Regions from separate parts of the Microbacterium sp. NPDC060117 genome, predicted to be linked through region 1. Evidence: riboswitches for the same ligand, from Rfam matches in the RefSeq annotation. Region 1 holds a riboswitch; the other holds the start of a gene.
What was found. A riboswitch is a leader RNA that binds a small molecule or an ion and turns the genes downstream of it on or off. The one in region 1 is predicted to bind thiamine pyrophosphate.

Region 1 (7,134 bases):
CGACCGCGTGCAGAGCGCCGGCACGCTCAGCGCCCGGGATGCACCGCGGCGATCGCGTCGAGGACCGTCTCGTAGACGGCTTCGGCATCGATCCAGGGCGGGGCGACCCCGGCGAGCTCGAGGCTCACCGCGCCATGCACCTGCGCCCACACGGACAGCGTGCTGCGCAGGTCGACGCCCTCATCGACCCGGTCCGCGCCGGTGAGAGTGCGGGCGAGGGGGAGGAGGGCGTCCAGCTCCGGATCGGACTCCGGATCACCGTGGCCTCCGGTGGCGCCGTGGGGCGCCCCGGCGATCGCGCCGCTGAACATGAGCCGGTAACGGTCGGGGTGCTGCAGCGCCCATGCACGATACGCCTCGCCGAGAGCGCGCAGCCCCCCTGTTTCCGCCTCGCGCTGAGCGCGGGCGAAGGACGCGAACGAGTCAGCGACCACGGCGGAGATGAGATCCGCCTTGCTGCCGAACAGCGAGTAGACGGCGGATGTCGAGGTGTCGGCGCCGAGTGACACCTCGCGCACGGAGAAGCGCTCAGGGCCATCCCGGTCGATCATCGTCGAGGCGACCTCGATGAGCCGGGAACGCAGGTTCGCATCGTGCGTGATGGGTCTTGCCATGAGGCCGACTCTATCGTAACGTCGTTCTGTAACAATGTTCTATAACGACGTTCGGAAGGAATGGCGATGAGTGCGAAGGTCTTTCCCGGCCGGTACACGGCGGCCGTGGACCGCAGCGACATCACGGTGTTCGTCATCGGGATGCGGGCGAACAAGTGGTGGCAGCTGGGTCGTGTGCAGCGCGTGGCGCGGCAGATGCCGAAGATGCTGCGCCATCTCGCGCAGCACCCGGAGGCGGGCATGCTCGGCTGCGAGAGCTGGCTGGGTCGTACGACGATCCTGCTCTCGTACTGGGAGAGCCCGGAGCATCTGCAGCGCTTCGCGGCGGATCGGGACGCGCCGCACCTGCAGCCGTGGCGCGACTTCATGCGGACCCTGCTCGGATCCGGCAGCGTCGGCGTCTGGCACGAGACCTACCAGGTGCCCGCGGGGGAGATGGAGGCGATCTACGCCGACATGCCGCTGTTCGGCCTCGCCGCGGCCACGGCGCATGAACCCGTGGGCGCAGGTCGGAACACGGCACGCCAGCGGCTCGGCCGCTGAGAGGGGTGCGGGCGACCACGCAGGCGTTCCCTGCGGCCGCCGGGGACTCAGGGCGTGCCGGGCAGACCCAGGATCCGCATCGCGAACCAGAGCAGTCCGAACAGGAGGACCACGGCGGTGACGACCACGCCCAGGACGGTCGCGATGCGGGGCATCCGACGGCGGAGCAGCAGAAGGGGCGGGAAGACCACCAGGATGATCGAGAGCTGCACCGCCTCGATCCCCAGATTGAAGACGAGCAGCGACCAGAGCAGCGTCCATGACCACGGCTCCTCGATCTTCAGCGCGGTCGCGAAGCCGAGCCCGTGGATGAGGCCGAAGCCGAACACGATCCCGAGGCGCAGGAGAGCGGCTCGTCGGGACGGTGGCGGCGCCGGCTCTCCGCGACGCCGCGTGGCTCGACGGAGCCGCTCCTCCCAGAGGTGCCAGCCCGCGACGGCCGCGATCGACAGCGCGATCGCGGGCTCGACCACGTTCGCGCCGATGTGCACGAGGCCCAGGGCGGCGAGCAGGAAGGTGATCGAGTGCGCGACCGTGAAGCAGGTCGCGAGCTCGACCACGTCCCGCAGACGCCGCGAGCTGATGATGAGCGCGAGGAGGAACAGGATGTGGTCGATCCCGGTCAGCAGGTGCTCGGCGCCGAGCAGGAAGAACTCGGCGAAACGCGCGGTCCAGGGCTGCGCCGTGGAGAACTGCGGATGCGCGGCGTCGAGGGCCGCGCTGCCGCTGCGGCCGTCGACCGCGTATGTCACGATCGTCTTGGAGTCGGTGACCATGCCTTCGGAGTCGGGGAAAAGGGCGCTCCGCACGACGAAGGCCCCGCCGTGCCCGGCACTGCACGCGTATCGGACCGCGAAGCGCGCGTAGTCGGTCGCGTCCCTCGCGTGGAAGACCGCGGCGCCGTCGGGGTGCGGCGCACAGGCCGAGCCGCCCTCGACCGTGACGGTGAATCGTTTCGTGGTGTAGGCGAGGATCGCCGCGGCGTGGCCGGCGAGCACCCGGTTCTCGCCGCCCGACTGGGGGTGCTCGATGGCGTCGGCGAAGAGCGCGGGGTCGTTCTGCGTCTTGGCGGCGGAGGCGCTCAGCAGTTCGTACTGGAGGTCGAACTCGACGCGCACATCGTTCGTGCCTGCCGAGGTCAGATCGGCATAGGCGACCGTGGTGACATGCCCCCAGGCGGGACCCGCGGACAGCAGCAGCGCGGCGACGGCGAGGGCCAGCGCGACCGCGGCGCGCGGAACCGAGCGCATCGGCGGTCGCTTCGGATCGCCCGGATCAGGCCTGAGGGACCTGCCCGAGCTGCGACTCGATGCCGGCGATGCGCGCGTACTCGTCGAAGCGGAACGTGGCGCTGCCGCTCGCGTCGCTGACGACCGCTGCGGAGTAGGCCTCGTCGGCCCACTGCATGCTCCAGCCGGCGAGCCGTGCCAGATCCCACACGGAGGAGCGCGCGTCGGAGAGCGTCAGTTCGGACAGGATCCGCGGCAGGGCGATGACGGCATCGGCGACCGTGAGCGGAGCGAGCGGCGCATCCAGCAGGAACACGGCCCGCGTGCCGCTGCCGACCGGGGCGGAGTAGTACGGCGAGCGTCCGGTGATCTCCTCGGCGATCGCGCCGACCTGATGCGCGGCGCCCGCGATCCACTCGTCCAGGTCCGCGTCGGCCTCGGTCGGGAACGGCAGCTCCGCGTTCGACAGCGCGTCGATCGAGTACGTCGTGCCGTAGTCGCGGAGGCCGGCGACGGACGGATCGGATCCCCCCTGCGGGTGCGCCCAGGCCCACATCAGCGAACGGGGCCCCGGGGCGATCGTGGCGACGAGCGATGCGCGCGCGACGAGCTGGCGGCTCGGATCGGTCTCGGACGTGAAGGTGAGGGTGCCCGCCGCGAGGTCGACGTCCCAGCGGTGCTCGCCCAGGGCGGCAGTCGCGGTGACCAGCTGGTCCTGGCGGAGGGCGGCGAAGAGCGCCGCGCGGTCGGCGAGGGGCGCGAGGGCGGGGAAGGTCATGCCCTCATCCTGCCGCGCAGGCCTATGAATGCGCCAGTCGCGCGGCCAGGAGCCGTCATCGGTGCACCGCTGTCGGCGCGACCCTCTAGGGTGGAGGGGTCCGCGGGAGCCCAGAGGGGCTGAGAGGGCCACGTGCCGACCGCCGAACCTGATACGGGTCATACCGTCGTAGGAAAGGGCACAGTCATGCGCATCATCGTCGTCGGCGCCGGGATCATCGGTCTCGCCAGCGCCTCCGAACTGCTTCGGCGCGGGCACGAGGTGACCGTGTTCGATCCCGACCCGGTTGCGGGGGCGAGCCGCGCCGCCGCCGGCATGCTCGCACCGACCACGGAGTTCGCCTGGGGGCAGGACGTCCTGCATCCGCTGCTGGCGGACGCGGCGGGGCGCTACCCCGCCTTCATCGCCGCCCTCGAGGGGCGCACGGGCCTCCGCACGGGCCACCGCCGCACCGCCACCCTGGCGCTCGGAGTCGACGCCGCCGATCGGGAGACCCTCGCCGAGCTCGCCGCACGGCGAGGCGCCGCGGTGCGGCGGATCACGGGGTCGCAGGCCAGGGAGCTCGAGCCAGCGCTCGCTCCCGCCGTCTCCGGCGGGCTGCTCGTCCCCGACGATCATCAGGTCGACCCGCGCCGGGTCGCTGCCGCGCTGCTCGCCGAGCTCGGATCCCGGGTGCGTCTGGAGGCGGTGGCCGCCGTCGAACGGGAGGCGGGATCCGAACGTGCGACCGGGGTTCGGACGGCCTCCGGCGAACGCGCGGACGCGGACGAGGTGCTCGTGGCCGCGGGTCTGGGCGCGACGCGCATCGACGGAGTGCCGCCGCTGCCGCTGCGCCCGGTGTGGGGCGACATCCTGCGCCTGCGCGTGCCGGACGGGATCCGGCCGCTGCTCACGCACACCGTCCGCGGACTGGTGCGCGGCTCCGCCGTGTACCTCGTGCCGCGGGAGGACGGAGAGCTCGTGCTCGGCGCCACCGTGCGCGAGGGCGGCGTGGAGGGCGTGCAGGCCGGAGGCGTCCTCGCCCTGCTGCGCGACGCGGAGCGGATCCTGCCCGGCGTCGCGGAATGCGAGATCGCGGAGGTGCTCGCCCGTGCTCGCCCCGGCAGCCCCGACGCCGTGCCGCTGCTCGGCCGCGTCGCGCCAGGACTGGTGGTCGCCACCGGGTTCGACCGGCACGGTGTGCTGCTGACGCCGCTGGCCGCCGAGCTCGGCGCGGACCTCATCGAGGGGCGGGGCGTCGCCCCCGCCGTCTCGGCCGCGATGGACCCGTTCCGCTTCGACGGCACCGGCGACGCCACCGCCGAAGGCACCGCCACCGGTACCGGCACCGGCGCTGCGTGCGCCACCGGCGCCCCGGCTCTCAGCGTCGCCTGAACGCCCGGTCCGCCGGGCCGCCCGCCGCTCGCTGCCTCGCGCGCTTCCTCGCCTCGCACCCCGGATCCCGGATCCCGCTTCCCGGCGCCCCCGCACCCCCTGTCCCCTGAAGAAAGGCCGATGATGACCGACACCCCCACCGCCCCCACGATCCGGCTGAACGGCGCCCGCCATGACGTCGCGGCCGGGTCGTCCCTGCTCGATCTGGTGGCGCAGCTCACCGGGCGCGAACTCCGCACCGACGGAACCCGGGTCGACGGCGGGCGCCTCGGCGTCGCTGCGGCGATCGCCGGCTCCGTCGTGCCTCGCGGCGGCTGGGCCCTGCGCACTCTCGCCGACGGCGACGAGATCGAGGTCGTAACCGCGGTGCAGGGCGGCTGAGCGTCATGACCGTGATCGACACGACTCCCGGGCATCCCGACGTCTCCGCGGAGGCGGATCCGTTCCTCGTCGCGGGGGAGCGGTTCTCCTCCCGCCTCATCATGGGGACGGGCGGGGCGACCAGCCTCGCGCTGCTGGAGCAGGCGCTGCTGGCCTCCGCCACCGAGATCACCACCGTCGCGATCCGCCGGTTCTCCCCGGACGGGCGCGACTCCGTGTTCGCTCTGCTCGAGCGGCTCGGCGTGCGCGTGCTGCCGAACACGGCCGGGTGCTACACCGCGCGCGACGCGGTGCTGACCGCGCAGCTGGCCCGCGACGCGCTCGAGACCGACTGGGTGAAGCTGGAGGTGATCGCCGACGAGGAGACCCTGCTGCCGGATCCGGTCGAGCTGTTCCGCGCCGCGGAGGAGCTCACCGCCGATGGCTTCCGCGTGTTCGCCTACACGAACGACGACCCCGCGCTCGCCCGCCGTCTGGAGGATGTCGGCGTCGCCGCGGTGATGCCGGCCGGATCGCCGATCGGCAGCGGCCTGGGCATACTGAACCCGCACAACATCGCGACGATCGTGGATCGCGCCGCGGTGCCGGTCGTGCTCGACGCCGGTGTCGGCACCGCCTCGGACGCTGCGCTGGCCATGGAGCTCGGCGTGGACGCGGTGCTGCTCGCGAGCGCCGTCACCCGCGCACACGACCCCGCGACGATGGCGAGGGCGATGCGTGCCGCCGTCGAGGCGGGGCGGCTGGCGAGCGCCGCGGGGCGGATCCCGAAGCGGCCGCTCGCGCTCGCCTCGTCCGGCGGCGAGGGACTCATCGCGCGCCGCCCGTCGGAGGAGGACCTGTGACGCGCAGCGCCGTCGCCGAGGTCGAGGCGATGAGACCGGCCGCGCTGCCGGCGCTCGTGGAGCCGGGCCCGGCGTTGCCGCCGGCGCGTGCCGCGCGCTTCGCCCGGCACATCGCCCTGCCGGGTGTCGGCGCGGCCGGTCAACGCCGTATCGCCGCCGCCCGGGTGCTGATGATCGGCGCCGGCGGACTGGGGGCGCCCGCGATCCAGTACCTCGCCGCGGCCGGCATCGGCCGGATCACCGTGGTCGACGACGACCGGGTGGAGCGCACGAACCTGCAGCGTCAGGTGCTGCACACCGAAGGCGATGTCGGCCGTCCCAAGGCCGAGTCGGCGCGCGACGCCGTAGCGGCCCGCGACGCCGCCCTGCATGTGGTGGCGAGGGTCGATCGGCTCGGTCCGGACAATGCGCTCGCGCTCTTCGCCGAGCACGACCTCGTGCTCGACGGCAGCGACAACTTCGCCACGCGGTACCTCTGCAGCGACGCCGCCGAGCTCACCGGCACCCCCGTGGTGTGGGGCGGCATCCTGCGTTTCGCCGGACAGCTCAGCGTGTTCTGGCCCGGCCGCGGGCCCATGCTCCGCGACCTCTTCCCCGAGCTCCCCGACGATGAGGCGCTGGACTGCGCGACCGGGGGCGTGTTCGGCGCGCTCTGCGGCGTGATCGGATCGGCGATGGCGGTGGAGGTGCTCAAGCTCGTCTGCGGGATCGGGGAGCCGCTCGTGGGCCGGCTCGCCCGGTACGACGCGCTGACCGCGCGCTGGGACGAGCTGCGTTTCGACGTTGATCCGGACCGTCCGCCGGTGACCGGACTCGAGTCGATCGCGGACGCGTGTCGCGCCGCGGCGTCGGTGGGTCGCCCGGACGACATCTCCGCGGGGGAGGTGGCCGCGCGCCTGCGAGCCGGCACGGACGGACTCGTCGTGGTCGATGTGCGCACCTCCCAGGAGCGGGAGTCGGCGTCGATCCCCGGATCCGTGCATGTGCCGCTGGAGCGCATCCTGGCCGACGGCTGGCCCGTGCTCGCCGCGGAGCTGGGCGGGGCCGCCGTGGACGGACGGGACATCGTCCTCACCTGCCAGGCCGGGATCCGCTCGGCCCGCGCGATCGACGCGCTGCGCGCGAACGCGCCGGCGGGCACCCCGCTGCGCAACCTCACCGGCGGAATGAGCGCGTGGGCGCAGTGAGGCCGGGCGGGACGGGGCGTCGTTCGGTCAGGCCGCGGCGCCCTGCGCGCGTCCCATCCGCCAGATGCTCGGCACGACCATCGCAGCCAGCGCCACCACGGCGTAGACGATGGCGGCTCCCACCAGGAGCGATCCGACATCCATCCGCGCGATCAGCCAGCCGAACGCCAGGGTTCCGATCGGCAT
Region 2 (7,134 bases), on a different contig from region 1:
TCGCGCACGCGCGTCGGCGCCCGGCATCCGCTCACGCTGCTGCAGGAGCAGATCAGTGATGTGTTCGTCGGCATGGGCTGGGAGATCGCCGAAGGCCCCGAGCTGGAGCACGAGTGGTTCAACTTCGATGCCCTCAACTTCGACGTCGACCACCCCGCACGCCAGGAGCAGGACACGTTCTACGTGGACCCGCTCTCCCGCCACCTGGTCATGCGCACGCACACCAGCCCGGTGCAGGTGCGCTCGATGCTCGACCGCGAGGTGCCGATCTACGTGCTGTGCCCCGGGCGGGTCTACCGCACCGACGAGTTCGATGCCACGCACCTGCCGGTGTTCACCCAGTTCGAGGGCCTGGTCGTTGACAAAGGCATCTCGATGGCCCACCTCAAGGGCACGCTCGACCACGTCGCGCGTCAGCTCTTCGGCCCGGAGGCGAAGACCCGCTTCCGCACGAACTTCTTCCCCTTCACGGAGCCGTCCGCCGAGCTCGACCTGTGGCACCCGACCTTCAAGGGCGGCGCACGCTGGATCGAGTGGGGCGGCTGCGGCATGGTCAACCCCAACGTGCTGCGCGCAGCGGGGATCGACCCCGACGTCTACAGCGGTTTCGCGTTCGGCATGGGGGTCGAGCGCGCCCTCATGTTCCGCAGCGACGTGCAGGACATGCGCGACATGGCCGAGGGCGATGTCCGTTTCAGCGAGCAGTTCGGGATGGTGGTGTGATGCGCGTCCCGCTTTCGTGGTTGCGTGAGTACGTGGATGTGGCCGAGACTGCCACGCCGGACGACGTCTTCGCGGCGCTCGTCTCCGTCGGGTTCGAGGAGGAGGAGCTGCACGGCTTCGACATCTCCGGCCCCGTCGTCGTCGGGCAGGTGCTCTCCTTCGAGGAGGAACCCCAGTCCAACGGCAAGACGATCCGGTGGTGCCAGGTCGATGTCGGCGAGGCCCAGGGCGGCATCCGCGGCATCGTCTGCGGCGCGAGCAACTTCGCCGTCGGGGACAAGGTCGTCGTGACCCTGCCGGGCGCCGTGCTGCCCGGACCGTTCCCGATCGCCGCGCGCAAGACTTACGGACACGTGTCCGACGGCATGATCGCCTCGGCCCGCGAGCTGGGACTGGGCGATGAGCACAACGGGATCCTGATCCTCTCCGAGCTCGGCATCGACGCCCCCGTCGGCACCGATGCGATCGCGCTGCTGGGCCTGGACGACGTCGCGGTCGACGTGAACGTCACGCCGGACCGCGGCTACGCCTTCTCGCTCCGCGGCATCGCCCGCGAGTACGCGCACGCGACGGGGGCGGCCTTCCGCGACCCCGCCGACCGCGACTTCGCCGAGCTGCAGCCGGGCACCGGCCGCACCGCCGTCGTCGAGGACGCCTCGCCGATCCGCGGCGCGGTCGGCGCGACCGAGTTCGTCACGCGCGTGGTGCGCGACGTGGATCCGTCCCGTCCCACTCCGCCGTGGATGGTCGCCCGCCTCACGCTCGCGGGCATGCGCTCGCTCGGCGTGCTCATCGACATCACGAACTACGTGATGCTGGAGCTCGGCAACCCGGTGCACGGCTACGACCTGGACAAGCTCGACGGGAACATCGTGATCCGCCGCGCTGAGCACGGCGAGAAGATGGTCACGCTCGACGGCCAGGAGCGGACCCTGCACGCCGAGGACCTCCTGATCACGGATGGGTCCGGTCCGATCGGCCTCGCCGGGGTCATGGGCGGCGGCACGACCGAGATGAGCGAGACCACGCGCAATGTGCTGATCGAGGCGGCGACGTTCGATCCGATCACGATCGCGCGCTCGGCACGCCGGCACAAGCTGCCCAGCGAGGCTTCCAAGCGCTTCGAGCGGGGAGTGGATCCGCTCATCCCGTTCGCCGCCGCACGTCGCGTCGCCGACCTCATGGTCTCGCTCGCCGGCGGCACGCTGACCGAGGAGGGCGGCGCGCTCTTCGCCGAGGTCTTTATCGGGGGCATCGACCTTCCGGCCGGCTTCGTGCAGGGCCTCATCGGCGTCGACTACACCGACGAGGAGGTGACGGGCGCGCTCGAGACCATCGGCGCCGAGGTCACCGCGGACGACTCCGGCTGGAACGTCATCCCGCCGAGCTGGCGTCCCGACCTCACCGACAAGTGGTCGCTGGCCGAGGAGGTGGCGCGCATCCACGGACTGGACCGCATCCCGTCCGTGCTGCCGACACCGCCGTCCGGTCGCGGACTGACCGACCTGCAGCAGGGCCGGCGTCGCGTCGCGAACGCCCTGGCCGCTGCAGGGCTCGTGGAGACTCCGGCGTTCCCGTTCACCACGCAGGAGCAGAACGACCTGCACGGCTCGGCCACCGGGGAGAGCATTCCCGGGGTGCGCCTCGCGAACCCGCTCGACGGGCAGTCGCCGTTCCTGCGCCGCTCCTTGCTCCCTGGGCTGCTGCAGATCGCGCACCGCAACATCGCACGGGGCCTCGTGGATCTGGCGATCTTCGAGACCGGCGTGGTGTTCCTGCCCGCGCCGGGCGTCGTCTACGGCACCGACGAGGTGCCGCCGCTCGGCGTCAGGCCGTCGGATGAGACGCTCGCGGCCCTCGACGCCTCGATCCCGCCGCAGGCCCGCCTCGTCGCAGCGCTGTTCACCGGCCACGTCACCCCGCGCCAGCCCGGGCGTGCGGCCGAGGAGTACGGTCTCAGCGAGGCGCTCGACGCCGTGCGCGTGATCGCGGATGCGGCCGGCGTCGAGATCGACGTCGTGCAGTCCAGCCGCGCGGCTCTGCATCCGGGGCGCGCCGGCGTGCTGCAGGTGCGCGGCACCGAGGTCGGCTATGTCGGAGAACTGCACCCGCAGGTGTCGGCCGCCGCCGACCTGCCCGGACGTGCGGTGGTGCTCGAGCTCGACCTCGACGGCGTGCTGGCGCTGGCGGGGGAGCGCGTGGTCGCGGCATCGCTGTCGACCTACCCCGCCGCGACGCAGGACGTTTCGCTGGTGCTCGACGCCGGGGTCCCGGCGGCCGAGGTGAGCGCCGCCCTCTCCGAGGGTGCGGGCGCGCTCCTGGAGTCGGTCCGCCTCGTCGACGACTACCGCGGTGAGGGTGTTCCCGCAGGATCCAAGAGCCTGAGCTTCGCGCTGCGGTTCCGGGCCGACGACCGCACCCTGACGGCCGCCGAGGCGACCGAGGCGAAGCTCGCGGGCGTCGCCGTGGCGACCGAGCGGTTCGGAGCCCAGATCCGCGACTGAGACGTGATACGAACGCACGACGAAGAACGCCTGTACGACCGGATCCGCGGATCCGGCGTGCAGGCGTTCCCTCGTCGTGCGGGCATCACGCGACGGGCGTGACCTGCGCGGCGAGGCCGAACGGTTCCTGGCTAGACTGACCGGCAGTGACACGGGGTGCCGCATCCGCGGCTGAGATCACACCCGTCGAACCTGATCTAGGTCGTACTAGCGAAGGGATGTCGCGATGAACGCGCGTCTGGAATTGTCGTCCGAGTCCGTGGTGGAAGCCGCCGCGGGCCTTCTCACGCAGCTGCGGGCGGAGCCCCCGCTCGTGCACTGCATCACGAACGCGGTGGTGACCGGGTTCACTGCCAACGTGCTGCTCGCACTCGGCGCGGCTCCCGCCATGGTGGACATCACGGGCGAGGCCGGCATGTTCGCCGCGATCTCGTCCGGACTGCTGGTGAACCTCGGCACACCCACGCCCGAACAGCGCTCCGCGAGCCTCGAGGCTGTCGGCGGCGCCCGGACGGCGGGGACGCCCTGGGTGCTGGATCCGGTCGCGATCGGAGCACTGCCGGTGCGCACCGCGCTGGCGCAGGACCTCCTGGCGCTGCGACCCACGCTCATCCGCGGCAACGCGTCGGAGATCCTCGCACTCGCCGGGCGCAGTCAGGGCGGACGGGGTGTGGACGCCCTGGACGGCACCGAGGCCGCGGCGGACGCCGCGCGCGAGCTGGCCCGGAGCACCGGGGGAGCGGTGGCCGTCTCGGGCCCCGTCGATCTCCTCGTCGACGCCGAGCACGAGATCAGGATCGCGAACGGCGATGCCCTGCTCACCCGCGTCACCGGGGGCGGCTGCGCGCTCGGCGCGGCGATGGCCGCCTTCCTCGGGACGGCGCGCAGGACGGGCGACAGCCCCCTCGTCGCCGCCTCCGCGGCCACCCTGGTGTACACGCTCGCCGCCGAGGACGCCGCCTCGCGGTCCGCCGGACCGGGATCCTTCGCCGTCGCCCTGCTCGACGCTCTCGCCGCGATCCGCCCCGAGGCGCTGCCGGCAGGCGCCCGCGTCGACGCCGCGGTGAACGAGACGTCGGGGGTTGCGGCATGACGCTCGTCGACGTCGCCACCGCCCGGGTTCAGGCCGGAGCGCGGGAGACGACCACCCGGCGGAGGCTGACATCCGACGACCTCGCGCTCTACCTCGTCACGGACCCGGTGCTGAGCGGAGCGCGCGGGGTGCCCGCCGTGGTCGACGCGGCCGTGGCCGGGGGCGTGCGGATCGTGCAGCTGCGGGACAAGGACGCCGATGACGCCTCGATCGTGGCGCAGCTCGTCGAGCTCTCCGAGGTCATCGCAGGGCGAGCGCTGCTCGTCGTCGACGATCGTCTCGACGCCGTCGTGGAGGCGCGACGCCGCGGAGCGCGCGTGGACGGCATCCACATCGGCCAGTCGGACGTGTCGCCGAGCGTTGCCCGTTCGTTGCTGGGTCCCGACGCGATCGTCGGACTCACGGCGAACCGGCCGGAGCACCTCGACGCCGCGCTGGCGCTGCCGGCCGGCACCGTCGACTACCTCGGCGTGGGCGTGATCCATCCCACGGCGACCAAGCGCAACCACCCGCCTGAGCTCGGCGTGGGCGGATTCGCCGCGTTCGCCGCGGCGAGCCCGCTTCCGTGCGTTGCGATCGGCGGCATCAGCCGAGAGGATGTGGCGGACCTGCGTGCCGCGGGCGCCGCCGGCGTCGCGGTCGTGTCCGCGCTGTGCGCGGCGCCGGATCCTCGCGTCGCCGCGCGCAAGCTGCTGCGGGCCTGGGGCGCGGGCGGCGTGCCGCGCGTGCTCTCGATCGCCGGCAGCGACCCCTCCGGTGGTGCCGGGATCCAGGCGGACCTCAAGGCGATCGCCGCCAACGGCGGATACGGCATGGCCGCGATCACGGCGCTGACCGCGCAGAACACCCGGGGCGTCCGCGGCGTGCACGTCCCTCCTGCGGCGTTCCTGCGCGCCCAGCTCGACGCGATCGGCGACGACGTGCGCGTCGACGCGGTGAAGATCGGAATGCTCGCCGACTCGGCGGTGATCTCCGAGGTCGGATCCTGGCTCGGGACGCACAGGCCGCCCACGGTCGTGCTGGATCCGGTGATGGTCGCCACCAGCGGGGACCGGCTGCTGGACGCGGAGGCGGAGCAGGCGCTGCGCGCCCTGCTCCCGCTGGCCGATCTGATCACGCCGAACCTGCCGGAGCTGGCCGTTCTCGTGCGCGAGACCGCGGCCACGAGCTGGGCCGGCGCCCTCGCCCAGGCACAGCGACTCTCCGCGGAGACCGGCGCGCTGGTGCTCGTGAAGGGCGGGCATCTCGGCGGTGACGAGGCGCCCGACGCGCTCGTCGGTCCCGCAGGGCCCGTGCGCGAGTATCCCGGGTCCCGGATCCGCACCGCCAGCACGCACGGCACCGGCTGCTCGCTCTCCGCCGGGCTCGCGACCCGCCGGGCGGCCGACCTCGACTGGCGTGATGCGGTGGCCGACGTTCGCGCGTGGCTGCGGGAGTCGATCGCGGCCGGCGCCGGGTTGCAGGTGGGGTCAGGTCACGGTCCGGTCAGCCACTTCGCCGGGCTGTGGCGGCGCGGGGGGCTCGAGGTCGAGCCGAGTCGCGAGGAGGTCTCCGCGGACTGGTGGTCATCGATCGCGCCGATCCGCCGTGCGATCGATGACCTGCCGTTCCTGCGTCGCCTCGCGGACGGCAGCCTTCCGAAGACCGCGTTCCGCGGGTACCTCGCGCAGGACGCGCTCTATCTGCGCGACTACGCGCGCACCCTCGCCGAGGCGGCGCGGCTCGCGCCGCACTCCGCGGAGCAGGCGTTCTGGGCGCACTCCGCCGAACAGTCCGTGATCGGCGAGCTGCAGCTGCATGCGAGCCTGCTTTCTCCGGAGGGGATCGGCGAGGCCACGTTCCGCGCCGAGCCGGCTCCTGCCACGGTCGCGTACCTCGATCATCTGCGCGGCGCGGCCTTCGACGGCGACTACCGCGTGCTCATCGCCGCCCTGCTGCCCTGCTTCTGGATCTACGCCGACGTCGGCACGCGGCTGCACGCGCAGGCAGTGGGCGATCGGGTGCGCCCGTTCGCCGCCCACCCCTTCAAGGAGTGGCTGGACGAGTATGCGGATCCGCGCTTCGCCGAGGCTACCCAGGAGGCGATCCGGATCGTCACCGCGCACGCGGCCGCGGCGGACGCGGCCACGCGCGAGCGGATGCGGCTCGCGTTCGTGCGCTCGAGCGAGCACGAGCGCGCTTTCTTCGCTGCCGCGGATCTGGTCGACTGAGCCCAGCCTCGCACCCCGCGACGCCGGCTCTATGACGCGGGGCGGCGCACTCGATTTGGTCGAGGGCGCCACCCCGCGATATCGTCGCCGCATGCTTCCGGCTCCGCACACGACCGCCCTGACGGGCGCTGCCGTGGTGCGTCGACGCCGTTCGGGCGACCGCCGACTCTAGGCGACCCGCGCTCCCGCGTCGAAGGCGGTGGAGTGCCGGCGTCGCCGCCTCCAGCCCCGCATCGCACTGCTGTCCCGCGCCGTCTTCATGGGCGTCGCGGACAGGCCCGACCGTTAAGGTGGAAGCATGACGTATTCCGTCGCCGTCTCCGGCGCATCCGGTTATGCGGGCGGCGAGATCCTTCGCCTGCTCGCGAACCATCCCGACGTCGAGATCCGCACCGTCACGGCGCACTCGAACGCCGGACAGAAGCTCTCCGAGCATCAGCCGCACCTGAGGTCGCTCGCGCACCTCACCCTGCAGGACACGACGCCCGAGATCCTCGCCGGGCACGACATCGTGTTCCTCGCCCTGCCGCACGGCCAGTCCGGTCAGTACACCGATGCCCTCGGCGGCGTCCCGCTCGTGATCGATGCGGGAGCCGATCACCGG

Region 2: linked by a shared signal. The riboswitch ahead of thiM (hydroxyethylthiazole kinase) and the one ahead of thiO (glycine oxidase ThiO) in region 1 are both predicted to bind thiamine pyrophosphate.

The regions. Positions count from the first base shown of each region.
Region 1 covers NZ_JBHWXR010000001.1:342,807-349,940, reverse strand. Annotated here, with positions in the region: gene ACFWCK_RS01545 (TetR/AcrR family transcriptional regulator) at 27-614, opposite strand; gene ACFWCK_RS01540 (DUF4188 domain-containing protein) at 681-1,157, shown strand; gene ACFWCK_RS01535 (HupE/UreJ family protein) at 1,205-2,407, opposite strand; gene ACFWCK_RS01530 (DUF6882 domain-containing protein) at 2,433-3,164, opposite strand; TPP riboswitch at 3,257-3,356, shown strand; gene thiO (glycine oxidase ThiO) at 3,351-4,538, shown strand; gene thiS (sulfur carrier protein ThiS) at 4,662-4,919, shown strand; gene ACFWCK_RS01515 (thiazole synthase) at 4,925-5,761, shown strand; gene ACFWCK_RS01510 (ThiF family adenylyltransferase) at 5,758-6,948, shown strand; gene ACFWCK_RS01505 (MFS transporter) at 6,976-7,134, opposite strand, start outside.
Region 2 covers NZ_JBHWXR010000004.1:775,882-783,015, forward strand. Annotated here, with positions in the region: gene pheS (phenylalanine--tRNA ligase subunit alpha) at 1-723, shown strand, start outside; gene pheT (phenylalanine--tRNA ligase subunit beta) at 723-3,227, shown strand; TPP riboswitch at 3,370-3,463, shown strand; gene thiM (hydroxyethylthiazole kinase) at 3,454-4,320, shown strand; gene ACFWCK_RS19300 (bifunctional hydroxymethylpyrimidine kinase/phosphomethylpyrimidine kinase) at 4,317-6,530, shown strand; gene argC (N-acetyl-gamma-glutamyl-phosphate reductase) at 6,829-7,134, shown strand, end outside.